DNA from 4 places in the Janthinobacterium sp. 1L-D-8-B-C4 genome. Region 1 is predicted to be linked to each of the others. Evidence: predicted binding sites of a transcription regulator. Region 1 holds the regulator's gene; each other region holds the start of a gene.
The links. Region 1 encodes FNR, which switches genes on or off when oxygen is low (the NO sensors DNR and NnrR bind a similar motif). Its sites were predicted from a motif close to TTGATNNNNATCAA; they were not measured.
Positions count from the first base shown of each region.

Region 2: a site for FNR is predicted at 2,826-2,839, ahead of ubiU (ubiquinone anaerobic biosynthesis protein UbiU). Genes of this name have one in related genera too.
Region 3: a site for FNR is predicted at 2,480-2,493, ahead of AC0Z42_RS13430 (universal stress protein). Genes of this name have one in related genera too.
Region 4: a site for FNR is predicted at 3,299-3,312, ahead of AC0Z42_RS08250 (OmpW/AlkL family protein). Genes of this name have one in related genera too.

Region 1 covers NZ_JBXAVX010000014.1:63,578-71,224, reverse strand. Annotated here, with positions in the region: gene AC0Z42_RS21960 (HAMP domain-containing sensor histidine kinase) at 1-2,240, opposite strand, end outside; gene fnr (fumarate/nitrate reduction transcriptional regulator Fnr) at 2,461-3,219, shown strand; gene AC0Z42_RS21950 (FixH family protein) at 3,220-3,744, opposite strand; gene ccoG (cytochrome c oxidase accessory protein CcoG) at 3,800-5,191, opposite strand; gene ccoP (cytochrome-c oxidase, cbb3-type subunit III) at 5,196-6,122, opposite strand; gene AC0Z42_RS21935 (cbb3-type cytochrome oxidase subunit 3) at 6,115-6,315, opposite strand; gene ccoO (cytochrome-c oxidase, cbb3-type subunit II) at 6,317-6,931, opposite strand; gene ccoN (cytochrome-c oxidase, cbb3-type subunit I) at 6,947-7,647, opposite strand, start outside.
Region 2 covers NZ_JBXAVX010000011.1:55,440-63,086, reverse strand. Annotated here, with positions in the region: gene AC0Z42_RS18925 (anaerobic ribonucleoside-triphosphate reductase activating protein) at 1-250, opposite strand, end outside; gene nrdD (anaerobic ribonucleoside-triphosphate reductase) at 250-447, opposite strand; gene AC0Z42_RS18915 (ribonucleoside triphosphate reductase) at 444-2,204, opposite strand; gene AC0Z42_RS18910 (hypothetical protein) at 2,327-2,740, opposite strand; gene ubiU (ubiquinone anaerobic biosynthesis protein UbiU) at 2,903-3,949, shown strand; gene AC0Z42_RS18900 (U32 family peptidase) at 3,958-4,872, shown strand; gene ubiT (ubiquinone anaerobic biosynthesis accessory factor UbiT) at 4,890-5,378, shown strand; gene AC0Z42_RS18890 (heavy-metal-associated domain-containing protein) at 5,375-5,653, opposite strand; gene AC0Z42_RS18885 (hypothetical protein) at 6,090-6,335, opposite strand; gene aspT (aspartate-alanine antiporter) at 6,475-7,647, shown strand, end outside.
Region 3 covers NZ_JBXAVX010000006.1:291,357-299,003, forward strand. Annotated here, with positions in the region: gene AC0Z42_RS13420 (Crp/Fnr family transcriptional regulator) at 36-848, opposite strand; gene AC0Z42_RS13425 (response regulator) at 1,172-1,816, opposite strand; gene AC0Z42_RS13430 (universal stress protein) at 1,930-2,397, opposite strand; gene AC0Z42_RS13435 (protein phosphatase CheZ) at 2,854-3,687, shown strand; gene AC0Z42_RS13440 (chemotaxis protein CheA) at 3,687-5,570, shown strand; gene AC0Z42_RS13445 (S41 family peptidase) at 5,624-6,757, opposite strand; gene leuC (3-isopropylmalate dehydratase large subunit) at 7,069-7,647, shown strand, end outside.
Region 4 covers NZ_JBXAVX010000003.1:507,699-515,345, forward strand. Annotated here, with positions in the region: gene AC0Z42_RS08225 (SiaB family protein kinase) at 1-206, opposite strand, end outside; gene AC0Z42_RS08230 (SpoIIE family protein phosphatase) at 262-1,476, opposite strand; gene AC0Z42_RS08235 (NAD(P)H-dependent oxidoreductase) at 1,655-2,236, opposite strand; gene AC0Z42_RS08240 (MerR family transcriptional regulator) at 2,294-2,641, opposite strand; gene fur (ferric iron uptake transcriptional regulator) at 2,694-3,131, opposite strand; gene AC0Z42_RS08250 (OmpW/AlkL family protein) at 3,379-3,996, shown strand; gene AC0Z42_RS08255 (gamma carbonic anhydrase family protein) at 4,103-4,645, shown strand; gene AC0Z42_RS08260 (acyl-CoA desaturase) at 4,618-5,544, opposite strand; gene AC0Z42_RS08265 (metalloregulator ArsR/SmtB family transcription factor) at 5,541-5,855, opposite strand; gene AC0Z42_RS08270 (DUF3144 domain-containing protein) at 5,980-6,282, opposite strand; gene AC0Z42_RS08275 (Na+/H+ antiporter) at 6,380-7,647, opposite strand, start outside.

The DNA.
Region 1 (7,647 bases):
TGCAGCGCGTCGAACAGGCTGGAACCGGTGATCGGCTTCATCAGCACCACGTCGGCCTCGGCCGCGCTGGAGATTTCTTCCAGGTGATTGCGGGCAAACGCGTTGACCATCACCACGATGGGCTGGCGCTGGCCGGTGGCCGCCTCGCGTATCGCCTTGGCCGTGGCCAGGCCGTCCATGACGGGCATGTGCCAGTCGGCCAGCACCACGTCATATGGCTGCCGGCTGGCCAGGCGTTCGCGGTACAGCTCGATGGCGGCAAAGCCGGAGTCGACTTCATCGGCGGCCCAGCCCCATGCTTCGATCAGTTTCACGATCAGTTCGCGCGTGGTGCGGTTGTCGTCGGCCACCAGCAGGCGCAACTGGCCCAGGGCCGGTTTGCGGCGCTCTTCGTTTGGCTGCGCCAGTGCTTCGAACGGCACGCTGAACCAGAAGCGGCTGCCCTTGCCTTCGCTGCTGGCCACGGCGATATCGCCGCCCATCATGTGGATCAGATGCTTGCTGATGGCCAGGCCCAGGCCAGTGCCGCCGAAGCGGCGCGTGATGCTCTGGTCGCCCTGCGAAAAGGCGGTAAACAATTGTTCCTGCTGCTGCGGCGTCATGCCGATGCCGGTGTCGCGTACTTCAAAGCGCAGCCAGGCCTGGCCGGGCGTTTGCTCGGCCAGGCTGACGGCCACCACTACTTCGCCGCTGGCGGTAAATTTGATGGCATTGCCGGCCAGGTTGACGAGGATCTGCTGCAGGCGCTGGGCGTCGCCCACCAGGCGGCGCGGCACGTCGGGCTCGACCGCGATCGCCAGTTCCAGTTCCTTTTCGCCGGCATTCATGGTCATGGTGGTGGCCAGCGTGTTCATCACTTCATCGAGATCGAATTCGACCGGCGACAAATCCATGCGGCGCGCCTCGATCTTGGAAAAATCAAGCACGTCGTTGAGGATGCCCAGCAGCGACTGGCCGGCCACGCGCACCATGGTCAGGTATTTGCGCTGCTCGGTATTGAGTTTGGTGTTACCGAGCAAATACACCATGCCCAGCACGGCGTTCAGCGGCGTGCGGATTTCATGGCTCATGTTGGCGACAAAGTCGCTCTTCGCGCGGTTGGCCGCTTCGGCGCGGTCGCGCTCGTCTTCGAGTTCGGTCGCGCGTGCTTCCACTTCCTGCTGCAATCGGTCGCGCTCGCTCATCAGGCCGTTGAAGGCCGCCGTCAGTTCGCCGATCTCGTCGCGCTGCTCGACCGGCAGCGGCGTGAAGCGCTGGCCGCTGCTGCGCAGCGCCAGCAGGGTGTCTCGCAGGCGCACCAGCGGCGACAGCAGGCGCACCGTGACCCAGCCCAGCACCAGCGCCGCCAGCAGCGAGGCGCAGGCGCTCCACAGGATCAGCCGGTACAGCACGCCGTCAAACGGCTCGAAGGCGTCATCGACCGGCAGCGAGGCAGCCAGCAGCCAGTTGACCGATTTCAGGTGCTTGAAGCTGTTGACGGCTTTCACGCCGCGGCTGTTGGTGCTGACCATGCTGCCTTCGCCGCCACGCGCGATCAGCGCGCTGGTGGCGGGGTTGGCATTGTCGGCGCGCGGCTGCAGCAGCTTGGCCGGATCGGGATGCAGCACGTACAGCGGCACCTTGCCCTGCGTCAGGATGAAGTAATAGCCATTCTTGCCCACCTTGGCCGTGCGCAGGTCGCCCAGCAGGTTGTCCTTGTACAGGCGCAGCACGCCGATCACGATGCCGGCCACCTCGCCATTGGCGCCGATCACCGGCGCCACCATCTGCACGATGGGCAGGCCGCTGGACTTGCCCAGCATCGGTTCGGTAATCATGGGCTGGCGCGTGCGCATGACGGTGCGGAAGTAGTCGCGGTCAGCCACTTCGACACCGCTGCGTCCCGGCACTTCGGGCACGTCGCTGACCACTTTGCCATGCGCATCGAGCACCAGCACGTCGTCGAACAGGGCCAGCATGGCGCGCTGCTCATGGTACTGGCGCAGCTGGGCCGGCTGTGCCATCAGCGCGGCGGGCTGGCGGCGCGCCGTTTCGCTGATCACGTCAAGCAGCATGCCAAGCTTGTCGTCGAGTTCTTCGGCGGTGCGTTCGATCATGGCCGTCTGCTGGCTCAGCAATACTTTGGTGAAATCGTCGCGCATGCGCTGAACCTGCACCAGGGTCACCAGGGCGATCATGGCGATCGAGGTCAGGCTGGTAGCCAGCGCGACTTTTGCTTTAATGCCCAGAGGCTTCATCATTTCCTTATCCTTGGCAAACGGGCAGGCGGCACAAGCGTGCTGCGAGAGATGCTATCAGGAATTCTCCTATCAATACATCAACTTGGCAAGCATGGGCTTGTGGCGGCGTTGCCATGAAAATAAATGCAGAAAGTGATTTAAGCATCGCATTTCGCCGAAATTGGCACATTGCCTCTGCAGATACAGTAAACTCGTTGTTGTATTTTCTAAAAGGATGCCCATGTCACAAGAGCTGTTGTCTCCAACCTTGCCCCCCGTGAACGTGGAAGCGTTGCGTGCGCGCTGCGCCACCTGCAGCATGCACCAGCTGTGCCTGCCCATGGGGCTCGACGTGGGTGACATGGATCGCCTTGATCAGATCATCGGCCGGCGCCGCAAGGTGGTGCGTGGCGCCTCGCTGTTCCGCATCGGCGATTCGTTCCAGAACCTGTACGCGATCCGCCTGGGCCACTTCAAGACCTACCAGATCAATCCCGGTGGCGAAGAGCAGGTGACGGGCTTCCAGATGGCCGGCGAACTGTTGGGCATGGACGCCATCAGCACCGACCGTCATCATTGCAATGCGGTGGCGCTGGAAGACAGCGAAGTGTGTGAAATTCCATTTTCCAGCCTGGAGCAATTGCTGGGCAATATGCCGACCCTGCTGCGCCATTTCCACCGCATGATGAGCCAGGAAATCACGCGCGAGCAAAGCGTGATGCTATTGCTGGGCAATATGCAGGCGACCCAGCGCTTTGCCGCCTTTATCGTCAACCTGGCGTCGCGCTATGAAGCGCGCGGCTATTCGAGCAGCAAGTTTCAATTGCGCATGTCGCGCGAGGAAATCGGCAACTACCTGGGCCTGACGATCGAAAGCATCAGCCGCCTGCTGTCGAAATTCAAGAAGGAAGGCTGGCTGAGCGTCTCGAACCGCGAGATTGAAATCTTGCAGCCTGCCAAGTTGAAGGCGATTACAAACGGTACTGACACCTGCAAGTAATTACAGTTCGTTGTCGGCGTGGATGGTGATGTCGCGCTGGGCCGGCCAGGCCCAGATGCCCGACAGGCGCCATACGCGCTGCTGGTCTTCCACCAGCACCTGCCAGCGGCTGCGCTCGAGCATCGGCAGCGACACTGAAAAATTGCCGTTGGCATCGGGCTGCACCATCAGGCGGATATCTTTTTCCGGCAAGGTGGCATGCGCCAGGTGCAGCAGCAAAGGCTGCCGGTAAGCCTTGCCGAAGCTATGCACGGAACCGGTGATGCGCGACTGCGCCACATCGTAGGCCAGGCTGGTATCCATCGCCAGGTCGCTGGCGACCGTGTCGCGGCGCAAGTCCTGGTTGATCGCCTTGCCTTGCTTGTAGTAGTCGCCCACCACCAGCGCATCGGGCTGCGTGAACGCGATATACCCCATGAAGCTGCCGACGACGACCGACAGGCCGGGGCCGATCATCAAGAGCCACGGCCAGCGGTGCTTGTACCAGGGATCGACGGGGGCTTGCAGTTTGGCGGTCTTGGACATGGTGTTTCTCCTGATTCAATATGGCGCCAGGCAAGGCCCGGCGCCGCTTCCTGGTTTAACGCGGCACGATGAATACCGCGCTTTCGCGCACATGCAATGAGGGATCGTCGATCGATTGCAGCGTGATCTGGATCTTGTTCGAACCCTTCTCGCCGACGCCGTGCGGCACGCGCAAACGCACCGGCCAGCCCAGCGTTTCGGTCGGCTGCAGGGTCACTTCCTCGCGCGTCAGCAGGGCCAGGCCGGGCAGGCCCGACACGGCGATCCGGAAGTGCTGCTGCTCTTCCGAGGTGTTCATGATCTGCAGGCGATACACGTTTTCGATCATGCCATCTTCCACTTCCCGGCCCATCGAACCGCGGTCGCGGATCACGTCCATTTTCAGGGGCGTGCGCAGGAACAGCGAGGTGCACACGGCGATGATGATCAAGGCCAGGATCGAGGTGTAGATCAGCACGCGCGGGCGCATGGCGCGCCGGCGGATCTGCTGCGAACTGAAGTTGTTTTCCATCGCATGGTCGGTGCTGTAGCGTATCAGCCCGCGTGGCCGTTCGACCTTGTCCATCACGCTGTTGCAGGCGTCGACGCAGGCGGCGCAGCCGATGCATTCATACTGCAGGCCATTGCGGATATCGATGCCGGTCGGGCACACCTGCACGCACAGGGTGCAGTCGATGCAGTCGCCCAGTTTGGCTTGCGCGCCGTCCTTGGCCGCTTTCTTGTTCAGCGCGCCACGCGGCTCGCCGCGTTTTTCGTCGTAGGTGATGATCAGGGTATCCTGGTCGAACATGGCGCTCTGGAAGCGCGCATACGGGCACATGTATTTGCATACCTGTTCGCGCAGCCAGCCCGCGTTGCCGTAGGTGGCCAGGCTGTAGAACAGAATCCAGAACCATTCCCAGGGCCCGAAATTGAAGGTCCGTACTGCATGCACCAGATCCTGGATCGGCGTGAAGTAGCCGACAAAGGTAAAGCCGGTCCACAGGGCGATGGCGCCCCAGGCCAGGTGCTTGGCAACCTTCTTGCCGGTCTTGCGCACGGAAGGGCCTTGCCGGTCGAGCGCCATGCGCGCGCTGCGCGTGCCTTCGATCTTGCGTTCAACCCACAGGAAAATTTCCGTGTAGACGGTTTGCGGACAGGAAAAACCGCACCATACCCGCCCGGCAATCGCCGTGACCAGGAACAGCAGATACGCCGCGATGATCAGCAGGGCCGCCAGATAGATGAAATCCTGCGGCCACAGCACCACGCCGAAAATGTAGAACTTGCGCGTGGTCAGGTCGAACAGCAGGGCTTGCCTGCCGTTCCAGTTGAGCCACGGCAAGCCGTAGAACGCCAGCTGGGTGAGCCACACGCATACCCAGCGCCATGTTGCATAGCGCCCTTTGGCCTCGCGAGGGTAGATCTGCTCGCGGGCCGCATACATCTTGATGACTTGGGGTTCCATTTGCTTACTTCACAGGAACCGCAGGCTGGGGGTTGGAGAGGCTCCAGATATACGCCGACAGCACATGCACTTTCGACTCGCCAAGGAAGTCACCGAAGGCGGGCATGGTGTTGTTGCGGCCCTTGCGGATGGTTTCCATGATGGTGTCGGCACTGCCGCCATACAGCCAGATCCTGTCGCTCAGGTTCGGCGCGCCGAGTTGCGCGTTGCCCTTGGCATCGGCGCCATGGCAAGCCATGCAGGCGCCGAACTTCGATTTGCCCAGCACCGATTTGACCGGGTCCGAGGTCGAACCCGACAGGCTCAGCACATAGTGCGCGACATTCTCCACATCCTGCTCCGAACCGAGGGCGGCGCCCATCGGCGGCATGATGCCGTTGCGGCCATGCAAGATGGTGGTCTTGATGATGTCGGGATCGCCGCCGTACAGCCAGTCCTTGTCGGTCAGGTTCGGAAAGCCCTTGTTGCCGCGGGCGTCCGAACCATGGCACTGCGCGCAGTAGGTCAGGAACAGGCGCTGGCCGATGGCGTTGGCCTGCGGGTCGGCGGCCACGGTTTTCAGGTCTTGCTTCAGGTACTTGTCGAACAGGGGACCGTAGTCGGCTTCCGCCTTTTTCAGTTCCTGCTCGTACTGGCCCGACGATTTCCAGCCCAGCTTGCCCGCATAGGTGCCCAGGCCCGGATACAGGAACAGGTAGGCCAGCGCGAACACGATGGTGATATAGAACAGCCACATCCACCAGCGCGGCATCGGCGTATTGAGTTCCTTCAGGTCTTCGTCCCACACATGGCCGGTGGTGCCGTCGGCCGGGGCGCCCGGCAGTACCGTCACCTTCGACTGCGAGTACAGCAGCACGCCGCAGCCGATGATGCCCAGCAGGGACAGCACGACGATGTAAATATTCCAGAAACCACTGGTAAAGTCAGACATGGCCGCGCTCCTCTTTTGCCGCTCCGGCATCGGCCGGATAGTCCAGCGCCTCGTCGGCGAACGGCAGGTTGGCCGCCGCGGCGAAGTCCTTGTTGCTGCGGCTGAAAGTCCACCACAGGATGCCAACAAACGTCGTAAAGGAAACCACCGTCATGACGCTGCTGGCGCTGTCGAACAGGTTCTCGATTGCCATGCTAATTCCTCGTTTTGATTAATGTGCCCAGGCCTTGCAGGTAGGCCACCAGGGCGTCTTCTTCCGTCTTGTCCTTCAGCTGCTCGGGACCGGCCTTGATCTCTTCCTCGCTGTACGGCTGGCCCAGGCGTTTCAGGGCGCGCATCTTCGGCACGATGTCTTCCGGCGCCAGCCTGGTTTTCGCCAGCCATGGGTAGGACGGCATGTTCGATTCCGGCACCACGTCGCGCGGATTGTTCAGGTGCGTGCGGTGCCATTCGTCGCTGTAGCGGGCGCCGACCCTTGCCAGGTCGGGACCGGTACGCTTGGAACCCCACTGGAAAGGACGGTCGTAGACGAACTCGCCGGCCACCGAATAATGGCCATAGCGCTCGGTCTCGGCGCGCAGCGGACGTATCATCTGCGAGTGGCAGTTGTAGCAGCCTTCGCGCACGTAAATGTCGCGGCCAGCCAGGCGCAGCGGCGAGTACGGTTTCAGCCCGGCGATCGGCTCGGTGGTGCTCTTCTGGAAGAACAGGGGCACGATTTCAACGGCGCCGCCGACGCTGATCACCAGGGTGACCAGGCCGATCAGCAGCCAGGGGTTTTTTTCAATCCATGCATGTGAGAATTTCATTTGCTTTCGCTCCAATCAGGCGTGCGCCACGGTCGGTTCCGTGCGGTGATCCGTGTTCAGTTCCGGGATGCGTGCGACTGGCACTTTGGTGCCGCGCAAGGTCATCCAGGTGTTGTAGCCCATCACGCACATGCCAGCCAGGTACAGCAGGCCACCGCCCACGCGCACCACGTAGTACGGATAGGTTGCCTTGACGCCTTCGACGAAGGTGTAGGTCAGGGTGCCGTCCGGATTGACCGCGCGCCACATCAGGCCCTGCATCACGCCGGCGATCCACATTGCGGCGATGTACAGCACGATGCCGATGGTGGCGACCCAGAAGTGCACGTCGACCAGGCGCGTGCTGTACATTTTGGTCCGGCCGGCCACGCGCGGCAGGATGTAGTAGATCGAACCCATGGTGATGAAGCCGACCCAGCCCAGAGCGCCCGCATGCACGTGTGCCACGGTCCAGTCGGTGTAGTGCGACAGCGAGTTGATGGTCTTGATCGACATCATCGGGCCTTCGAAGGTGGCGATGCCGTAGAACGACAGCGAGACGATCATGAATTTCAGGATCGGATCGGTGCGCAGCTTGTGCCAGGCACCCGACAGCGTCATGATGCCGTTGATCATGCCGCCCCAGCTTGGCGCCAGCAGCACCAGGGAAAACACCATGCCGATCGATTGGGTCCAGTCAGGCAGCGCGGTGTAGTGCAGGTGATGCGGGCCGGCCC
Region 2 (7,647 bases), on a different contig from region 1:
GGGCCGGGTCCATGCATGCTTCGCCGCCACTGAAGACCACCGCGTCGATCAGGCCGACGCGGCGGCGCAGCAGCGCCAGCACATCGGCCCACGGCACCAGGGCGTCGCTCGAGCGCGGCTGCAGATGCGGATTGTGGCAATAGCCGCAGCGCCAGGGGCAGCCCTGCACGAACACCACGGCCGCCAGCTGGCCGGGGTAGTCGGTGGCGGAAAACGGCGTGACGCCGCCCACCCGCAGTTCCTTTGCCATCAGCGGCAAGCGAGCGGTCCCGACACCGAGGCGCACGCTTCGCTGAAGTACTGGCGCTCGTGGAATTCACCCTGCTTGCCGATATTGAACGAGGCGACGGGGCGATGGTAGCCCATCACGCGGGTCCAGATTTCGCAGCGCTGGCGTTCGCTGTCGTCAAGCGTGATGACCGGATTCAGTTGGGGACGTGCGTTCATGGTGTTTCCTCCAGTATGGCGTTCAAGTTGGCCTGCTTGCGGGCGATCAGCTCCGCGTCGCAGGTGGGGCAAAACTCGTGTTTTCCGGCCAGGTAGCCATGGCGCGGACAGATCGAAAAGGTGGGCGTGACGGTGATGTAGGGCAGCGAGAAGCGCGACAGCGCGCGTTTCACCAGTGCGCGGCAGGCGTTGGCGTCCGACAGCGCTTCGGTCATATACAGGTGCAGCACCGTGCCGCCCGTGTATTTGCGCTGCAGCGCATCCTGCAACTCCAGTGCCTCGAACGGGTCGTCCGTATGGCCGACCGGCAGTTGCGAGGAATTGGTGTAATACGGATTGTCCACCGTGCCGGCCTGCAGGATGGCCGGATAGCGCTTGCGGTCTTCGCGCGCGAAGCGGTAGGTGGTGCCTTCGGCCGGCGTCGCTTCCAGGTTGTACATATGGCCGGTCTGTTCCTGGAATTCGATCATGCGTGCGCGCACATGGTCAAGCAAACGGATTGCCAGCGCATGGCCATCCAGGCTGGTGATGTCGTATGCGTTGCCGCTGAAATTGCGGATCATTTCGTTGATGCCGTTGACGCCCAGGGTGGAAAAGTGGTTGCGCAAGGTGCCCAGATAGCGTTTCGTGTACGGGAAAAGCCCCTCTTGCATCAGCTTTTCAATGGTGGCGCGCTTGATTTCCAGGCTGGTCTTGCCCAGTTCCAGCAGGCGGTCCAGGTCGGCCAGCAAGGCCGCTTCGTCGCCGCGCCACAGGTAACCGAGGCGCGCGCAGTTGATCGTCACCACGCCCAGCGACCCGGTCTGCTCGGCTGAGCCGAAGAGACCATTGCCGCGCTTGAGCAGCTCGCGCAGGTCCAGCTGCAGGCGGCAGCACATCGACCGTATCATGTTCGGCTTCAGTTCCGAATTGATGAAGTTCTGGAAGTAGGGCAGGCCGTAGCGCGCCGTCATTTCGAACAGGCGCTCGGCGTTTTCGCTGTGCCAGTCGAAGTCTTCGGTGATGTTATAGGTCGGGATCGGGAAGGTAAACACGCGGCCCTTGGCGTCGCCGGCCATCATGATTTCGATATAGGCGCGGTTGATCATGTCCATCTCGGCCTGCAGCTCGCCGTAGGCAAACGGCATTTCCACGCCGGCGATCACGGGTATCTGTTCGCGCAGGTCTTCCGGGCAGACCCAGTCGAAAGTCAGGTTGGTAAATGGCGTCTGCGTGCCCCAGCGCGATGGTACGTTGAGGTTGTAGATCAACTCCTGCATATACTGCAGCACGTCGGTGTAGGCCAGGCTGTCCTTGCGGATAAAGGGCGCCATATAGGTGTCGAAAGAGCTGAAGGCCTGCGCGCCGGCCCATTCGTTTTGCAGGGTGCCGAGGAAATTGACGATCTGGCCGATGGCCGACGACATGTGTTTCGGCGGGCTTGATTCGACCTTGCCCGGCACGCCGTTCAGGCCTTCGTGCAGCAGGGTGCGCAGCGACCAGCCGGCGCAATAGCCGGCCAGCATGTCGAGGTCGTGGATATGCAGCGCCGCCTCGCGGTGGGCCGCGCCCACTGCCGGCGGATAGACCTGGTCGAGCCAGTAGTTGGCGATCACCTTGCCCGACACATTAAGTATCAGGCCGCCCAGCGAATAGCCCTGGTTGGCGTTGGCGTTGACCCGCCAGTCGCGCCGCTCCAGGTACTCGTTGATGGATGCGGCGACATCGACCTGGCCGCTATTTTTAGATGGCGCCAAGGGTAGTGCGCTAGTTGACATGAAACCTCCAATAACCACAACATGCGGTGTTTTATTAAAGGTTAGCGACTAAATGTAGTGCCGTCAAAGGGTGCGTACAAGCGATTGCCGGAAGCTTGATCCAGGTGAAAATCGCGCTGCTTTCACTTTTTGTTCCAGCGCGTCTCGCGCAGGATCATCCAGGTGGTGCCAAAGAATGCGCCGCCGCAGGCGACGATGCTGATGACCGACGCGGGCAGCACATGCGTCCAGATTTCCATCGGCGAAAACGTGCTCCAGCTGGCCACGCGAATATCAAACGTGATGTAGTTGGCCAGCAGCCAGTACACGGCCAGCAGGGCCGTGCAGATGGCGCTCTGGCGCAGCAGCGGCACCTGGCGGCGGGCAAACACGGCCAGCAGGAACAGCAGCACCACGCCCGGATACACGCCCAGTATTTCGGGCGAAAACATGTGCGTGCTGTTGATGTCATGGCCTTCGACGGGCGAGGCCCATTGCACTTGCAGCGCGGTGAGGAACAGGGTCAGTAGCAGTATCAGCAGTGGTTTGCGGGTCATGGTGGTGGCTGGAATGAATACGAGTTAGGCACGATGGCAGTGGCGCATTCTACAGCGCAAGGAGGGGGTGCCATGCATGCATTCCTTCACCTGCGTCAAGGACTGGCCACATGGCGCGGGGCTATAGTCTCGACCCTGAGCCGATACAGAAAGCGATTCATCATGAAGCTTGAAAACCCCACCGTCTACCGCGCGGCCGGACCGCTGGAACTGGTCTGCCCGGCAGGCAGTTTGCCGGCCCTGAAAGCGGCCGTCGACAATGGCGCCGACACTGTCTACCTGGGCTTTCGCGACGCCACCAACGCACGCAATTTCGCCGGACTCAATTTCGACGAAAAGGCGATTGCCGAAGGTGTGCGCTACGCCCACCAGCACGGCCGCAAGGTGCTGCTGGCATTGAATACCTACCCCCAGCCGCACAACTGGAGCGTGTGGCGCAGCGCCATCGACCGCGCCGTCGATGCGGGGCTGGACGCCATCATCGTCGCCGACCCGGGTCTGATGGCCTATGCATGCAAGCATCATCCGCAACTGCGTTTGCACCTGTCGGTACAAGGCTCGGCCACCAACTACGAAGCGATCAATTTTTACCATGAACACTTCGGCATCTCGCGTGCCGTGCTGCCGCGCGTGCTGTCGATGACGCAGGTCGAGCAACTGATCGCCAGCACGCCGGTCGAGATCGAAGTGTTCGGTTTCGGCAGCCTGTGCGTGATGGTCGAAGGGCGCTGCGCGCTGTCATCGTATGCGACCGGCGAAGCGCCCAACACCCATGGCGTATGTTCGCCGGCCAAGGCCGTGCGCTGGGTGGAAACGCCGGCCGGCCTGGAGTCGCGCCTGAATGGCGTGCTGATCGACCGCTACGGCCCCGGCGAAAACGCCAGCTACCCGACCCTGTGCAAGGGCCGCTTCGACGTCGACGGCGAACAGTATTACGCCATCGAGGAACCGGCCAGCCTGAATACCCTGGCGCTGCTGCCGCAGCTGGTCGCCATGGGCGTGAAAGCCGTGAAAATCGAAGGGCGCCAGCGCAGCCCGGCCTATGTGGCGCAGGTCACGCGCGTATGGCGCGAGGCCATCGACACGATCGACGCCTGCCGCGACGGCCAGCAGCGCTACGCCGTCAAGCCGGGCTGGATGGCGGCGATGGACAAACTGGCGGAAGGGCAGCAGCACACATTAGGCGCCTATCACAGGTCATGGAAATAAGGAAAATCATGCTGAAGCTTTCATTGGGGCCCTTGCTGTACTACTGGCCGCGCGTCACCGTCTTCGAGTTCTACCAGCAGGTCGCCGACTCCGCCGTCGATATCGTCTACCTGGGCGAGACGGTCTGCTCGCGCCGCCATGAGCTGCGCCTGACCGATTGGCTCGACATCGCCGACCTGCTGGCGGCTGCCGGCAAGGAGGTGGTGCTGTCGACCCAGGCGCTGATCGAGTCCGGTGCGGAACTGGCGACCTTGCGCCGTATCGCCGGCAACGGCCGCTACGCGGTGGAGGCGAACGATTTTGGCGCCGTGCATTGCCTGGAAAAGGGCACGGCCTTTATCGCCGGCCCGCACCTGAATCTGTTCAATGGCCCCAGCCTGCAGCTGCTGGCGCAGCTCGGTGCGCGGCGCTGGGTGATGCCGCTGGAAATGAGCCGGGAAGCGCTGGCCGAGCTGCGGCGCCAGATACCCGAGGGCATCGAGACGGAAGTGTTCTCGTATGGCCGCATGCCGCTGGCGTTTTCCGCGCGCTGCTTTACGGCGCGTAACCGCAACCTGCCGAAAGACGATTGCGGGTACAGCTGCCTGCAAGAGCCCGATGGCCTGTTGCTGCGCACGCGCGATGGCGCGCCTTTCCTGGTATTGAACGGCACGCAGACGCAGTCGGCGCTGGTCTACAACCTGGTCGGTGAGCTGGACGCGATGGCCGCGCAGGGCGTGGGCGTGGTCCGCCTCAGTCCGCAAGAACACAATACGCTGGAAGTGATCGGCATCTTCGACCAGGCCCGCCGCGGACTGCTCTCTGCCGGCGAGGCCCAGGCGCAGCTGGCCGCCTGCCATGCGGCGGGCACGTGCGACGGCTACTGGCATGGCCGGCCTGGCATGCACAGCCAGGCGAATGTGCTCCACGAAGCACGCCATTGAACCCCACAGGAATCACCATGCTCAATCATATTGAAACACTGCCGCCATTCCGGCTGCCGCCGTCCCTGGCCGCGCTGCTGGCCAGGCTGCCGCCGTACCCCGCTTCCTGGGCCTTCGTGCAAGGCCTGAACCGCCTGCTGGCGCCGCAACTGCCCGACGATGTGCGCGCGCTGCTGGCCGGACGCAGCCTGCGCCTGCGCGTGCTTGACGCGGGTGTGGCGGTCGATTTTTGCTGGCAGGGGGCGGCGTTTGCGCCGGCCCGCCATGCCCAGGCGCCTGATTTGACCATCGGCGCCAGCGCGCATGATTTGCTGCTGCTGGCGCGGCGCCAGGAAGATCCGGATACCTTGTTCTTCAGCCGCCGCCTGCTGCTGGAGGGCGATACGGAACTGGGCCTGCTGTTCAAGAACACCCTCGATGCGCTGGAATTGCCGCCCTTCGATATGCAGTCGCTGCATCCGCGCCGCGTGCTGGCGCAGCTGTGCGGACGAGCGGACCAGACCTAGCTGCGGTGGCAGTGGCCGCAGGCGCCGGTGCAGGGAATCGCTGCCTGCGCCGCTTCCATTTCGCCGATAAACCCGGCGCCATTGACGGCGTCGATCACGGCAGCGAGCAGGCGTTCCTGCGTGGCCACGGTTTCGTCGAATTGTACCGTGGCGTCGTTGCGGGCCAGTGACACGCACACCGTTTCGACCCCCTTGATGCTTTCCAAAACCTGCGTCAGTGCATCGGCACAGCCCTCGTGGTCCATGCCGGTAATAGTCAGTCGCGCTGTCTGCATCGCTTGCCTCTTGCTTTTCGGATAAAAAAACAGCGTAGGCGAGGCGCCCGCATGCCGTCCAGAGCCGCACGCAGGATTTCTTTTCTATTGTCGGTTTTCTTGATCCAGATTAAATTTGGTCTGTCCTGCTTGGCCAGTAGCTGCTGTTATTCCGGGCACATGTTCCCTTGCGATGACCTGTGCCAGTGACCGGCCCGAGCATATCCTGCTGGTGAACAAGGCATTTTGGTAGCGTTAAAAAAATTACTAATGGTTTTATTGATCGCTGTCAAACGGCTGATCTAATCGTGCGAGGGATATTTGCCTGAACGCAAAGCGAGTTCAATAAACAGCTGTTGACAGTTATAAAATTATCACCGAATATGATTCCACGAAACAACTTTTCCCCAGCGTCGCCCTATCAGGCAGGCGCGTCAGGGGACCCTGTACGCCTGTTCTAACGCCAGCGCCAGCCGGCCCCGGAACGCGTCGCCATCCGATTCTTTTCGAAAGTTTGCTCATGCTCGATCAGAATCGCGTTGGCGTTGCGCCAGGCGCCGTCGTTCGCCTCGTGCCTGGCGCTGGTGCTGCGCGCCAGGCCCTTCCCGGATATCGACCAGCGCGCTGTGGCGAGCATCGCAGGACAGAAGGTCACCGTCGTCACCGCCTGTCGCATCATGTCCGTCGTTGGCCTGATCGCCATCGCCACCCGCCAGATTTTTTCACTCCCTCCGCGCGGCAGCCCATGCCGGAAAGCCGGCGTTGCCGGGACCGCTCAGCGTGTCCCCGGTCGGCCCGGTGCGCGCGCAAAAACAATTCCTTCAAAACGAAAGGCGGTCCGCATGGAATGGTTGCATGAATTATTCAAGAAATCCCCTGAAATTGCCTTGTTTCTCTCCCTGGCTGCGGGTTACTACATCGGCAAGATCAAGTTCGGTTCATTCCAGCTTGGCGGGGTCGCCGGTTCACTGCTGGTGGCGGTCCTCGTCAGCCAAGTCGGCGTCGCCATCGACCCCGGCGTCAAATCGGTGCTGTTCGCCCTGTTCATTTACGCCGTCGGCTATGAAAGCGGACCGCAGTTTTTCAATTCGCTGGGGCGCCAGTCCGTGCGTGAAATCATCCTGGCGGTGGTGCTGGCCGTGACGGCACTGCTGACGGTGGTGATCCTGGCCAAGGTCTTCGGCCTCGACAAGGGGCTGGCGGCCGGGGTGGCCGCAGGCGGCCTGACGCAATCGGCCATCATCGGCACGGCCGGTGACGCGATCGCCAAGCTGGGCCTGGCGGCCGACGAGGTGGCGCGCCTGCAGGGCAACGTCGCCGTCGGTTATGCCGTGACGTATGTGTTCGGCTCGTTCGGCGCCATCATCGTCTGCGTCAATATCCTGCCAAAACTGATGGGGCGCACAATCCGCGAAGATGCGATCAAGGCGGAAACGGCGCTGCAGTCTGGCGTGCAGGTGCTGGGGCCGGGCCAGACGCCGGCCGCACCGGACCTGATCGGCCGCATCTACGGCGTGGGTCCGGGCGCCGGCCGCTCGGTGGCGGACATCGAAAGCGCCCATCCGAACATGGCCATCACCATCGAACGGGTCAGGCGCAATGGCCAGATCCATGACGTCACCCCGGACCTGGTGCTGGCGGCCGACGATATCGTGCTGCTGGTGGGACGGCGCGAAGCGATGCTCAGCGTCTCCTCGCAGCTGGGCAAGGAACTCGATGCCGTCGAAGGCATGGAACTGGTGATGCAGCGGCGCGACATGGTCCTGGCCAACAAGGCTTACCACAACAAGACGGTGGGCGAAATCCGCAGCGCCACGGGGCCCGGCGTACGCCATGGCATCTTTGTCGTGCAACTGAGCCGCATGGGCAAGATACTGCCCATGCAATCGGATACCGTGGTGCAGACGGGCGACGTGGCGACCATCTATGGCGCCGAGCAGGACGTCAAGCGCGTGGCGGCCGAGGTGGGCTACATGATCATGCCGAGCGCCAAGACGGACTTCGTCTACATGGGT
Region 3 (7,647 bases), on a different contig from region 1:
GCGCTCCGGCCGGGTCAAGCCTGTGGGGGGGATGGTCAGACGGCGAGCAGCTGCGGCGTTTCCAGTACGGCGGCGCTGGCGGCCAGCGTCTCGGCCTTGAGCTTGGCGGCGGCCAGCTGTTTGGCGCGCGAACGCGATGGCGGCAGGCGGCGCAGCGTTTTCAGCGCATCCGGATCCTTGATGCCGATGGTGCGCTGGTCCACCGTGATCAGGCCGATTTCGTTGAAAGCCGACAGCGTGCGGCTCACCGTTTCCAGGGTCAGGCCCAGGTAGCTGCCGATTTCATGGCGCGTCATGCGCAGGTTGAACAATTTGCTGGAGTAGCCCATCTGCGCGAAGCGGTCGGCCAGCGACACCAGGAAGCGGGCCACGCGCGCCTCGGCGGAGAGCGCGCCCAGCATGCCGATCATCGCCTGTTCGCGCACCAGTTCGCGGCTCATCACGCCATACATGACGTTTTCCAGTTCCAGGTGCACGCGGCCCAGCGCCGTCAGTTTTTTGAACGGCAGCAAGATCAGGTCGCAGTCCGACAGGGCCACCGCTTCCGACGAGTAATGGCGGGTGTGGATGCCGTCGACGCCCAGCATGTCGCCCTTCATGGGGAAGCTGAGCACCTGTTCATTGCCGAATTCATCGATCAGTACGGTTTTCAGAAAGCCCGAGTTGACGATATACAGGGTATCGAAGGGCTGACCGATGGTGTGGATGCGCTGGCCGGTCTTGAACTGCACGTGCTGGAACAGCAGTTCGTCGGCGGCGATGGTGCAGGCGGTGGAAATATGCAGCAGATCGCAGACCTCCTTCAGGTTCGACCATAGCCGCCCCTGGCGCTGGCGTCCCGCTTCCATGGAAGGCGAAGGGGGCATCGGGGAAGCCGGACGGTTTTCAGACGTTTGCGTGGACAGCATGTTCATCTCCTGGTGTCAGGTCGGTCATGTTGGAATAGTGAAATGCTCAGGGACTGCGCCGCATGCGGCATGCTCCTGGCGGTGCTTGAAGCGCTGAAACTTGCTATGTGATGAAATAACTTCCAGCAACTCAATAACTGGTTTCAGTATGCCAACACTCGTAGTGAATTCATATCAGCCGAGGCTGAATATGACAGTAGGAGGTATGGTGGGTAGGGTAGGATTGTTCCTACTGTGAAGCAACCCGCGCGCGGCGGGCTGGTTCAGGACTTGAACGGCGACAGCAGGCGGTGGGCAACGGCGTATTGCACCATTTCCGAAAGGGAACTCATGCCCATTTTTTGCATGATGCGCGTCTTGTGGGTGCTGACCGTCTTCACGCTCAAGTGCAGGTTGTTGGCGATCTCGGTGATCGACTTGCCTGCCACCAGCAGTGAAAACACTTCGAATTCGCGGTCCGACAACTGTTTGTGCAGCAGGCTTTCATTGGGCATCATGATGTTGAGCACCAGCTGCTCGGCCACTTCCGCGCTGATGTAGGGGCGCCCGGAAGCCACCTTGTGGATGGCGCCGACCAGCTGGGTGCCGGCGCTTTCCTTGGTCAGATAGCCCTGGGCGCCGGCGCGGATGGCACGCACCGCATATTGCTCTTCTTCGTGCATGGTCAGGATCAGGATCGCCAGCTTGGGCGCTTCGCTGCGGATCTGGCGGATCAGGTCGACCCCGCTGCGCCCCGGCATCGACAGGTCGAGCAGCAGCAGGTCGAAGCCGCCCTCGCGCACCCGGTTCAGTACTTCAAAGCCGTCGATGGCTTCGCCGACGATGTCGATGTCGGGTGCGCCGTCCAGTATGCGCTTGAGGCCTTCGCGCATGATGGTGTGGTCGTCGGCAATCACAATACGTATCATAGGGTGCAGTAGGTTGGTTCGCCGGGTGCCGGGCGATTGTTAGTTGATGAATCGGAAAGATTTCCATCTTAGCCGAAAAATGCCGCCGCACCAGCATCGTTTGGTGCGAAGGTTCATTGCGCTGGCGGTTCCTTGATCAGGCGGTGTACCAGCACTGGCAAGGTCGAGTGCGACAGCACCTTGTTGGTGACGCTGCCCAGCAGCAGCTGGCCCCAGCCGCTGCGGCCATGCGAACCCATGAAGATCAGGTCGCAGTGCTGCAGCTGCGCCACTTCGACGATCTTCAGCGCCGGGCTGTCGGAAAAAGCCGTCAGGCCGCCCGCTTCCAGGCCACGCCTGGCGGCCTCGTCAAGGATGGGTTGCCAGTGGCCGCTGCCGGCCTTGCGCATCGCGATGCGGTATTCTTCTTCGCTGGGATAGCTGGGCGGAATGATTTCGATATACACGGGATACTGGTATTCGGGCGCGACGTACAGGGCAAGGATGTCGGCATGCATTTGTTCGGCGAACGCGACGCCGGCGCAGGCGGTCAGGTTGGAGACGGCGGAACCGTCAGTGGCGATCAGAATTTTCTTATACATGACAGCTCCTTCTGAGGGTGAACCGCTGCGCGCAGCCTGCCTTATTGTAGGCTCGACAGCATGATTGTATTCATGGAAAGACTTGATATTTATCAACACTCATGCAGCTTCAGTATAGACAACGTTGAAGAAAAAATTGCCATTTGATGGCTGTGGTGTTGCGGCACGTGGCCTGCGGCAAGGTTTTCTCGCCCGATTGATGCTCTTGCCTGCGCGCCAATGGTAGTATTTCAAAATACAACACCTGACACAGATATTTCCGTGCGGAAAAGGTATTGTATGCCCGCTTTGCGGCGGGAAGCGCGTTTTGAGATTGAACAACAGGGCGCGGCCCTGCTACACTCGCACCATCGCAGCGGTATTGCCTCAAATCATCTTAATCGAGAAATTGTGGGTAGTAGTCTGTAAAACGCACAGTTCAGGCGGAATTTTGACAAATTATGGAGAAGCAGGGATATGACAAACGCCGCTGATGATTTCGATGCCTTATTCGATGAAGTATCTGCCCAACGCACCGAGGCGCCCAAGCCGGCCCCGGCAGCCCCCGCCGAGATAGCGGATGATGATTTCGACGCGCTGTTCGACTCGGTATCGGCCAGCACAGCGCCAGCCGCGCCGGCGCCAGCCGCGGCAACGCCTGCGCCGGTGTCCGCGCCGGTTGCCGACAGCGCCGCACCGGCCGACCAGTCCGACAAGCCGATGTTCGAACGCCTGGGCGGCATCGTGCGCCTGCTGCACGACTCGCTGCGCGAACTGGGCTACGACAAGGCGCTGACGGAAGCGTCGTCGCAGATCGTCGACGCCCAGGACCGCCTGGAATACGTCGCGACCCTGACCGAACAGGCTGCCAACAAGGTGCTGAACACGCTCGACGAAGGCATGCCGGCCCAGGATGTGCTGTCGAAAAAGGCCAAGGACATGGACAGCCGCTGGACGGCGCTGTTCGACGGCAAGCTGAGCCTCGATGAATTCAAGGCCCTGGCCGGCGACTCGCGCCAGTTCGCGCAGGCCGTGACCGAGGCAACCGAGGCGGAAAAAGCCCGCTTGCTGGAAATTATGATGGCCCAGGACTTCCAGGACATCACCGGCCAGTTGATCAAGAAAGTGGTCAATATCACCAAGACGGTGGAAAATGAACTGGCGCAGTTGCTGCGCGACAATGCCCCGGCCGAAGTGCGCGAGAAACTCGCACAGAAACAGGAAGCACCGCTGATGCAGGGGCCTTCCGTGCCGTCGGTGGCGCTGGACCAGGATAATGTCGACGACCTTCTTGCCGATTTGGGATTCTAATGGACGATATGCTCAAGGATTTCGTCGTTGAGGCGATGGATCTTGCGGTTAATGTTGAAGAGCACTTACTGCGTCTTGAACGCGATCCGGACAACAAGGAAACGCTCAATGCGGTGTTTCGTTCCTTTCACACCATCAAGGGCGGCGCCGGTTTCATGGGCCTGCCTGCGCTGGTGGCGGCCTGCCACCTGACGGAAAACCTGTTTGACGCGCTGCGCACGGGTGCCGCGCCGGTGACGCCGATCGCCATCGAGGCGGCGCTGCAGGCGTCCGGCTTCGTGGCCGACCAGTTGACGGAACTGGCCAATGGCGCCGCGCCGGAAAGCCTGCCGGCCATGCCGGAAGAGCTGGAAGTGATCCTGACCAACGCCATCGAAGGCAAGAGCATGGATGCGCCTGTTGCAGCCGCGCCAGCGCCTGCCGTGGTGGCGGCGCCGGTTGCCGCCGCCGCGCCGGTTGCTGCCGCACCGGCCGCTACTGCCGTGATCGGCGCTGACGGCCTCGACTGGACCGCTTTGTACAACGCCGTGGTGCCAGCCGGCAGCCAGCTGACGGTGGTTGCGCCTGCTGCCGCCGTGGCCGCCGCACCGGTGCCTGCCGCCGCAGCTGCCGCCGCCCCTGCCGCCGCCAAGCCTGCCGCCAAGGCCGTCGATGGCGTGGTGCGCGAAGAGCGCGCGGACATGCGCCACCCCGCGCCTGTCAAGGAAGACAGCATCCGCGTCGACGCCGTCAAGCTCGACGCCCTGCTGGAAGTGGCCGGCGAATCGGTGCAGGCCGCCAACCAGGCTGCGGTGCTGCTGGAACGCCTGCTGCAATTCAAATTCGAAGGCCAGGCCGCGACCCTGATGGCGACCTTGGCGGAGACCCTGGAACGCGCTTCGCGCTACTCGACCGAACTGCAACGGGCCACCCTGGCCACGCGCATGCAGCCGGTAGGCCGTTTGTTCCAGAAATTCCCGCGCCTGGTGCGCGAGCTGGCCAAGGACCTGGGCAAGGATGTGGAGCTGACCATCGAGGGTGCCGAGACGGAAGTCGACCGCGTGGTGGTCGACAGCCTGTACGATCCGCTGGTGCACATGTTACGCAACTCGCTCGACCATGGCGTTGAATCGCCGGAAGATCGCCTGGCCGCCGGCAAGCCTGCCAAGTCGTATATTTCCCTGAAAGCCTGGCAGGAAGCGAACAGCGTGATGATCGTGCTGCAGGATGACGGCAAGGGCATGGACCCGGTCTTCCTGCGTAGCAAGGCGCAGCAGAAAGGCCTGATCAGCGAAAACGCGCAATTGAGCAACGACGAATGCTTCCAGCTGGTGTTCCTGCCGGGCTTCTCGACCAAGGAAGTGGCGTCGAGCGTCTCCGGTCGCGGTGTCGGCATGGACGTGGTCAAGACGGCGGTCGAGAAAAACCGCGGCGCCATTCATATCGAGTCGGTGCTGGGCAAGGGCACGAAATTTGCCATCCGCCTGCCGATCGAATTGTCGATCGTGCCGACCATGCTGGTGTCGACCTCGGGCGCCGCGCTGGCGCTGCCGATGGCGGTGGTGCAGCGGGTGGTCGAGTTGCCTGAAACCTTTATGGAAGTAGGTGGTGCGCCGGTGCTGAAAGACCAGGGCCGTCCATTGCCGGTGCGTTCGCTGGCTGGAGCCTTGGGCTACGAGTCGTGCAGCGAACGGGTCGGCATCGTGGTCGCGGCACCGCAGCCGTATATCCTGGCAGTCGCTGCCGTGGACGGTACGGCCGACTTGGTGATCAAGCCGATGACGGCCATTACGGTCGAAGGCATTACCGGTACCGCCCGTTCAGCCGAAGGCGAACTGGTGCTGGTGGTGGGGCTGTCGTTCCTGATGGACGGCTGCCGCGGCACCGTGCGCATGGCAGCCTGATCGTTTGCATTTCCCGAAAAAGCCCGCGGCAGCGCTACTGCCGCGGGCTTTTTTCATGCGCCGTCGGGGCGCAGCGTGCCGCCTTCCAGCCAGCGCTGCACGCGCACGATCTCATTGTCGCGGCCAGCCTCGTCCTTGGGGGGCGGCAGATAAATATCGGGCATGATGCCGCCCAGGTCCACCTGCAAATGCGGCAGGCGCGCAGAACGCGAGGTGGCGTATTGCAAGTGGCGCAGGCCCGAGGGCAGCGCATGCAGGCGCAGGTTCGAATAGTCGAGCGCGCCATAGCTGTTGCGTCCGATCAGCTTGACGTGAAAACTTTGCCGCGCAGCCAGCAGGAATTCTTCGCAGGAACTGGCGCAGTCGCGGTCGATCAGGATCGCCACCCGTGCCGGCCGCTGTGGCGTTTGCCCGTCTACGCGCACATAGCTGATGGTGCCGCCCGGCTGCTGCGGCGCGAACTCGCCGGGCTGGACGCTACGCATCTGCGACGCTGCCTGCCCGGCAAAAGCGGCGCAGGCGGCGTCGCCGGGCGCCAGCAGCGCGCAGACGCTTTCCTGGCCGGCGATATTGGCCGGCGTGGACAGCCATTCGGCACCTACCCGCACCATTTCCCCCGAACTGATCCATTGCAGCAGCGGCGCATACGTGCTGTCGCTGCCGCCGCCATTGCGGCGCACGTCGAGTATCCAGTTGGGACGTGCGGCCAGTTGCTCGCGGTGGGTGTCCAGCAGGGTCTGCATTGCCGCGCTATGGCTGCTGCGAAAACTGGGCAGACTCAGTAGCACGGTCTGGCTGCTCAGCAACCGCAGCGTGGGCGCTTTCGACGGCGCGGCCTGGCCGCTGGCGGCACCCGGCGCCGGTGCCGGCGCGGCAATGTCCACCGCGCTGCCCGGCTTGACATGCAGATGGCCCTTGCGCCACATGCCCACATAGTTTTCCAGCACCGCGTCGCAGGCGGCGGCGTCAAGCGCGGTGCTGGCCGCCTTGCTTGCCGTGGCCAGCGCCAGGTCGAAATAGGCTTGCCCTTTTTGCGCCAGGTGCTGGCGCGCGCCGGTATCGTTTTCCAGCAAGAAGCCGGGAATGGCGCGCAAGTCCTGCAGGCACGCCTCGCCGGGCGTGGCGGCCTGCGCGTGACTGGCCGCGACGGTGGCCAAGACGGCCCATGCGAAAAAACTTGGTCTCATCAGTGTTATCCCTTGATATTGTTGTCAAAATACAATACACGAAAGTCCGTGAAAATCCTATTGCGTTGTAGTGACACCTTCATTGCTTCGGGCGAGCGGATTGATGGATAGGCCTGATGCCACAAGAAGGTCTTAATCGGCAATTTTCAACTCAAATCCAACACAGTGACCGAACTTTGTATCGCCAATCCCCTGGCTGGACCGCTTTCGGTTCTGTGATGGGCAAAATATGGCATAATCCTTGTGGATCACCGTATGAACCTGGACTCACTTGATCAATTACTACAGGCTGTGGCATTGCTGCATAACTCATGATGAAGACGCTTTACGACAAACTCTGGGAATCCCACGTGGTGCGGGCCGAAGAAGACGGCACCACCATTCTGTATATCGACCGGCACCTGGTGCACGAAGTGACCAGCCCGCAAGCGTTCGACGGACTACGCGACGCCGGGCGACAGCCATGGCGTGTTTCCGCCAACCTGGCGGTGGCCGACCATAACGTGCCCACCACCAGCCGCGCCGACGGCATTGCCGATCCGGTTTCGCGCCTGCAGGTTGAAACGCTGGACAAGAACGCCAAACACTATGGCCTGACGTATTTCAACATGAACGACAAGCGCCAGGGCATCGTGCACGTGATCGGACCCGAGCAGGGCGCGACCCTGCCCGGCATGACGGTCGTCTGCGGCGATTCGCATACGTCGACCCACGGCGCCTTCGGCGCGTTGGCGCACGGTATCGGCACCTCGGAAGTCGAGCATGTGCTGGCCACGCAGACCTTGCTGCAGAAAAAATCGAAGTCGATGCTGGTGCAGGTCGACGGCGTGATGCCGGCCGGCGTGACGGCCAAGGATATCGTGCTGGCCATTATCGGCAAGATCGGCACG
Region 4 (7,647 bases), on a different contig from region 1:
TAATGCATCACGTTTTGCGACATTTCGATAAACGAGGAAAAAATGCGCCGGCGCGTCGGGCCGGCCGCGCCGGCCGTGTCCAGGCGCGCCTTGATGGTTTCGGAAATGGCGCTGACCACGTGCTGCGAAAAGTAGCCCGTGTAGAAAAAGATGATATTGCGCTTGCGCGCCACATCCCAAAACTCGTTGAATTCTTGATACAGCACGTCAGTGCTCCTGGAGGGTAATCGCTGCGTTGAGTGAAAGTGAAAGCGCCGCCAGCTACAGGCGGAAACAGAAAAAGGTCAGGTCGTCGCGGCGCGGCTGCGCGCCTTGCCAGGCGCCGAAGTCGTGCAGCAGGGCCGCCGCCACTTCGCTGGCCGGCGCGGCGCGGCGCGCCAGCAGCTGCTCGCGCATGCGCCGCTTGCCATAGGCGATGTCGCGCGCGCCGCCGATCTGGTCGAGCAGGCCGTCGGTGGTGAGGAACAGCAGGCTGCCCGGCGCCACCTCAAGCACGTGGTTTTGCCAGGCGTGGCCGGCCGGGGTGTCGACATAGCCGACGCCCATGCGCGCGCCGTCCAGGCATTGCACTTCGTCCTGGCCGGGTGCCACCAGGTACAGCGACTGCTTCGCACCGGCGAAATGCAGCTGGCCCTTGGCCGCGTGGTAGCAGATAAAGGCGCAATCCATGCCGTCGTTCGAACCGGCGCCGTGGCTGGCGTGCGGCGTGGCGTCGTCCTGGCCCAGCAAAGTCTTGATGGCGCGGCTGACGGCGCCGATCAGGGCGGCCGGATCATGGGGGCCAAGGTCGCGCAGGGCCTGGCTCAGGGCCGAGGAGGCGATCAGGGTCATGAAGGCGCCCGGCACGCCGTGGCCGGTGCAGTCGGCCAGCGCGGCGAACCAGCCGCCCGCATGGCGTTCGAACAGGTAGAAGTCGCCGCCGACGACGTCGCGCGGTTGCCATTCCAGGTGGGCATCGGGCAGGGCCGCGCGCAGCTCGGCCGAGGACGAGCGCAGCAATGCCCGCTGGATCACGCTGGCGTAATCGATGCTGTGCATGATCTGGCGGTTTTTTTCGGCCTGCAAGGTGGCCACCACGTTCATCAGCTGCAAACCGAAGCCGACCCCGGCCAGCACGCCGTCTTCGGTGATGATAAAGCCGTCGGCCAGCGCCTTTTCACCGGCCTCGACGGCGCGGAAGGTCAGGTCTTCGATGCTCATGGCGGCATCGACGATCAGCGGCTCCTTGTCCATGAAGGCGATGCAGCTCTTCTTGCCATATACCTCATGATAAAAGGGCTTGGACATCTGCGACATGAAGATATTGCGGCTGATCAGGCCGATCGGGCGGTCCTGCTCGGTAACGGGCAAGCTCATCATGTCGCGCCGTTCGGTAAACAGTTCGAGCACCGCAAAGTTGTTGGCATCGGCCTGCACCGACTCGGTGGCGATGCACAAATCGGCCGCAACGGAAGAGCGGTAACGGGGAAGATGCAATCGAGAGGCGTTGAACTCCACGGGCGGCTACCTTTACATGACAATCGGCGCCTGCTTGCCACGGCGGCAAGGCGGCTGGCAAAAAGGCAATGTCGATATGGTAGCGTTTGAATATGACAGGATGATTACCAGCTTGCCAAACACGTATTTGAAATGGCTGCATGGCAAGCTTTGCGGTTCACGCCAGCTTGGCTGCCAGCGCGCGTGCCTGCGCCAGCCAGCGTGCCCTTTGTGCATCGCTTGAACCGAGCACGGGGCCGTAGCTGGCCACTTTCACCGGCTTGATGCCGCAAAATTCCAGCGTCGTCTTGCGCAGTTGATGAATGCCCGGCATGCGGTAGATCCAGCGGAAATACCACGGCGGCGTATCCATCGTCACCAGCAGCTGGGCCGTGCGGCCGGTCAGCAGCTGCGCCGGAAAGGCCTTGCCGGGACGGTATTTGAAGGCATAGCCGGGCAGGAACACGCGGTCGACAAAACCCTTCAGCAGGGCCGGCGCGCCGCCCCACCAGATCGGGTAGGCAAACACCAGGTGCTGGGCCCAGCTGATCGCTTCCTGCGCGGCCACGAGGTCCGCTTCCAGCGGCTGCACCTGGCGGTAGCCTTGGTGCAGGATGGGGTCAAACGCCAGCTGGCCCAGGTGCAACTCGCGCACCTCGTGGCCAGCGGTGCGCGCGGTGTCGAGATAGGCGCCGGCCAGGGCGGCGCAGAAACTGTCGTTCGATGGATGGCCGAGGATGACCAGGATACGTTTGCGCATCAGGGGCTTTCAGAAAATGAACAGCCCCCATGCTAAAGCCTGCCCCATGGGTCAGAGTCAAGTGCGTTGCAGGCAATCAATGATTTCCGCATCGATAGACTGCAGTTGCGCGTCGAGCTGTTGCAGACGGGTGATCTCCTGCTGCAGTTGCGCGCGCTTGGCTGCCAGATGCCGGCGCAGCGCGGCCCAGTCGGTAGCGTCGCCGGCCAGGATGGGCAGCAATTCGGCCAGCCGGAAGCCCAGCGCCTGCGCCTGGCGGATCAGGGTCACCTGCGCCAGGTCCTGCTGCGAGTAGCGGCGGTAAGCGCCGGTTCGCCGAACTTCACCCAGCAGGCCCAGCGTTTCGTAGTGGCGCAGGGCCTTGGGGGTGGCGCCCGTCAGGCGCGCCAGTTCTCCGATATACATGCGACTTCCTTCAAAAGTTGCCGCATCTTAGCGCACGCCAGGCATTGGGCCTTCAGGGCTTGCGTGGAGGAACTTTTTTTGCCGTGCAATCGGCGCAGGTGCCGTACAGCGACAGCGCGTGTTCATGCAGCACAAAGCCGCGCTCGGTGGCAATTTCGTGCTGGCGCAATTCGATGCCCTCGTCGACGAATTCATCGACCTTGCCGCAACCGGTGCACACCAGGTGGTCGTGGTGCTGGCCTTCGTTCAGTTCGAACACCGCGTGGCCCGATTCGAAATGGCGGCGAAACAAGATGCCCGCTTCGGCAAATTGCATCAGCACCCGGTAGATGGTGGCCAGGCCGACATCGATTTTTTCGGCCAGCAAGAGTTTATAGACATCGTCCGCACTCAGGTGCTTGATCGTTCCTTCTTGAAACAGCTGCAGAATCCGCAGGCGCGGTATGGTTACTTTCAGCCCCGATTCACGCAGTTCCCTCAATATATCCATGTCTCCCATCCCTTATATGAACGCAGGTAAGGGCGCATTATATCGCAAATGATAATAATTACTATTCTCATTTGTTGAATGAGTCCTGCCGGTATTACCTTGCAATGCGTCATTTTTTTGACCTGTGCAAGGAAAAAAGGGGCCTGTTTTATGCCTTCCAGCACTATTTGATGTGGATCAAAGTTTTTGCTGCACCGCACTCTTAGACTTCGCTGCGTTACTTAACGATAAAAAAGAGGGAAACAGAATGAAAAAGTCCGCAACTAAAGCAGCAATCGTTTTGGCCGCCATCGGCGCATTCGCCGGCAACGCAATGGCACAGGAAAGCCCATGGCTGGTCCGCGCCCGTGTGGTGCAAATCGATACGGCCAATAAATCTGCTCCTGTTGGTGGCGTCGGTGCATCCGACCGACTTCATGTCAGCGACAAAACGATCCCTGAAATCGATATCTCGTATTTCTTCACCCCGAACATTGCCGCTGAACTGATCCTGACCTACCCGCAAAAGCATGACGTCAAACTCGACGGCGCCAAGATCGGCACCTTCAAGCATCTGCCGCCGACCCTGTCGCTGCAATACCACTTCATGCCTGAGAAACAATTCAGCCCGTATGTGGGCGCCGGCGTGAACTACACCAATATCTCGGACGTGAAACTGCTCGGTGGCGCTGGTCGCCTGGAACATGACAGCTGGGGTTACTCGGTACAAGCCGGTGTTGACTACAAGCTTGACAAAAACTGGTCGCTGAACTTCGACGTCAAGAAAGTGCAGATCCAGAGCGACGTGTTCATCAGCGGCGCGAAAGTGAGCAAAGTCAAGGTTGATCCGTATCTGTTCGGCGTTGGTGTCGGCTACCGCTTCTGAGTTTTACCGTCATCGTCACGATCCGGCTGATTGCAGCCGGATTTTTTTTGCCCGTTTTTTCTCCCCGCCGCATACAATTTTATCTTTCTGATCAAGCGAGACCATCATGCCCTTGAGTTCCTATTTGAATACGCGTCCTGTTCTCGGGGACCGCGTCTACCTGCATGGCACGGCGCAAGTGATCGGCGACGTGCAAATTGGCGACGACTGTTCCATCTGGTGCAACAGCGTGCTGCGTGGCGACGTCAACCGCATCGTCATCGGCGAGGGCAGCAATATCCAGGATTTCTCGATGGGCCATGTGTCGCATAAAAATGCCGCCAAGCCCGACGGCTCACCCCTTACCATCGGCAAATACGTGACCATCGGCCATTCGGTGATCCTGCACGGCTGCAGCATCGGCGACGAATGCCTGATCGGCATGGGCAGCATCGTGATGGATGACGTGGTAGTGGAGAAAAACGTGATGCTGGGTGCCGGCAGCCTGGTGTCGCCCGGCAAGGTGCTGGAAAGCGGCCACCTGTATGTGGGCCGGCCGGCCGCCAAGGTGCGCGCGCTGACCGAAGCCGAGATCGCGTACTTGCGCTATTCGGCCGAGCACTATGTGCGGGTGAAGAATAACTATCTGGAAGGCAAGGACGACGCCTGAGGCGCTTGGCTGTCGAGCTGCCGCAATTCCGGCCGCGCCGGCAGGTCCTGCGGCAGGCGCAAGCCTGATACCAGGCCCATGCGCTGCAACAGCAGCAAGGCCCACCATCCCGGGTCCCATTCGCCGGGAAACAGGCCCAGCCTGGCCGATCCCGGATAGGCGTGGTGGTTGTTGTGCCAGCATTCGCCCATGGTCAGCAAGGAACTGAAGCGGATATTCCTGCCTTGCACGGCGGCGCCGCTTACCTCGAAATGCATGCCGCCATGGTTGTGGGCGAAGTAACCGATCAGCCAGTGGCCGATCACGCCGGCACTGACTCGTGCGCATACGCCCCACCACACAAAGCCCCAGCCACCGCACAGAAAGAACAGTACGGCCCATGGCAGTTGCTGCGCCATGAAACTGGATTCCAGGAAGCGATAGAAACGGTCGTGCGCGATGCGCGGTTCGATGGCGATCCGCGGCGGCCGGGCCAGGATCAAACGGCAGTGCAGTTGCCACCAGCAATCGCGCCAGAAACCGCCGCCATGGCGCAAATAGGGATGGCAGTCGGGCTGGCGCTGCGCATAGTCGCGCAACTCATGCTGGCGCAGCAGGCCCAGCGGGCCACTCAGGCCCACCAGCACGCCCAGGTACACCAGCACGTGTTCCAGCCACAAGGGACAGCGGTAGCTGTCATGGATCAGCTTGCGATGGCTGCCCAGCGAGTGGCCGAACAGCAGCACCGTGGCCGTGCTGGCCACGAACAGCAGCAGCGCCGGCCAGCTGAAGGTGAGGGCGCCGCCGATCAGCGCGCCGGCCAGCATGGCGGTGAGCCACAGCGACTGAACTGGTGCGTAACGCACCACGCCATCGACGACGCTGTCAGGCCCATCCGCGCTGGCGCGGTGCGCCATCATTGCGCGGGCTTTTTCAAGGCCGCCGATTCGCGTTTCAGGCCACGCGCGACCGGGCAGATTTCAAAGGCGAAGTTGTTGAGGGTGTTGATCAGATGGTCCTGGTTCAAGCGGTACAGCACGAACTGGCCTTGCCGTTCACTGCTGACCAGGCCGGCATTTTCCAGCACCGACAAATGGCGCGAAATGGCCGGTGCGCTCATCGCAAAGCGCGCCGCCAGCTCGGAAGTGCTCAGCTGGGCTTCGGACAGATAGGCGAGTATCTGGCGCCGCGCCGTCGACGCCAGTGCTTCAAAGATCTTATCTGCCTGCATGATGATTCCCCGATCTTTTCACATATTAACTAATTCGTTAATAGTTTAATCGAAAAAATGGCGAAGTCAAGCGTGCCATGTGTGCTCAAGGATGGGCCGGACAGCAAGGCGCCGGCCCCGGTCATCAGGCCTGCGGGCCGGCTCCAGGCTGGGTGTACTTGTCGAAGTTGTTGATGTAGTCGTTGAAGTTGTCGGTCAGCATGCGCTTGTACTGTTCCGTGAAAAAGGCGATGGCGCCGTCCTTTTCCTGCTGCATTCTGGCGGCATCGCCCTTGCTGGCGATCAGGAAGGCATTGAAGCGGGCGGCGGCGTACAGCAGCGAGGTGGCCACTTCATTGCCGGTGTTTTGCGTGCATTGTTCGTTGGCCAAGGCAATGATCTGGTCTGCGCGTTCCCAGAATTCCGGGCCTGTTCTTGGTGTGCTCATACGGCTCCTCATGAAAGTGCGTGCCAGTCTACACAGCGCGCCGGCCACTGTCCAGCAACTGCCCGGCCGGCACGCCACGTTGATGGTGAAATGCCAGTTACTCCTCCAGCGTCGCTTCCAGCAAGTCGATCTCGCGCAGCAGGCGCAGGTGGATGGCGTCGTCCAGTTCCCCCGAAATGCGGCGGCGGAACAGTTCATCGCGTTCGGCATTGAGCGCTTCGAGGCGCAGCGAGCGCTCGGCCCTGGCCAGTTCCTGCATCCGCGCCGCTTCGTCGTTGCTGCTCTCGCCATATGCCATGCGGCGCCGGTAGGCTTCGATCAGGCGATTGGCCGCTTCGGTGACGACTTGTTCCTTGCCGTCGGCGCCAATGCCGGCGCAGACTTTTTCCAGCCGCGCCACGGCCGCTTCGGCGGCGGCCGAGCGTGCGTTGCGCTCTTCGCTGGAGCGGCGCGCCGGTGGCGCGAACACCAGGCCTTTGGTCAATAGCGGCAAGGTGACGCTGGCCAGTATCAAGGACAGCAGAATCACCCCCATGGCCAGGAAAATCACCAGGTCGCGCGCGGGGAAGCGCGTGCCGTCGGGCAGGAACAAGGGCAGGGTCAATATGCCGGCCAGGGTCAGCGCGCCGCGCACGCCGGCAAACGAGGCCACCAGCAGCAAACGCAGGCTGGGACGCGCCAGCGAGACGTTGTCTTTCGTGTCCGATCCCAGGCTGGCCTTGTCGGCCTTTTTCTGCTGCTTGAACAGGGTCAGCTTCATCGAGATGGCGACCCAGATAAAACGCATGAAGGTCAGTCCCACCGTGATGGCTACCACGTACAGCGGCAGTTTCCAGGCGCTGCCGGCGCCCACTTCGGCCGAGGCCGCCTGCAGGCTGGAGATGGTGGTCGGCAATTGTGCACCCAGCATCACGAAGATGACGCCGTTCAGCACCAGTTGCACGGTGTCCCAGACTGCCTTGCGCTGGGTGCGCGTGGCGGCCAGCGGACGGCCGATCAGGTCGGCGTAATGCATCGACACGCCGGCCGTGGCAGCGGCCAGGATGCCGGAGCCATGGATCTGCTCGGCGCCAAGATACGCCGCAAACGGAATCAGGATGCTGATCAGGATTTGCAGGCCTGGCTCTTCGCCGACCTTGCTTACCAGCCACTTGTTGGCCAGGCCCACGCCCCAGGAAATCGCCAGGCCGATGACGATGCCGCCGCCCGCTTCCTGCAGGAAGCTCAACGACGCCGCGCCGATCGAGAAGCCGCCCGTCATCATGGCGCCGACGGCAAACGTGAAGCACACCAGGCCGGAGGCGTCATTGAGCAGCGACTCGCCTTCGAGAATATGCATCAGGCGCGGCGGAATCGGATTGCCGG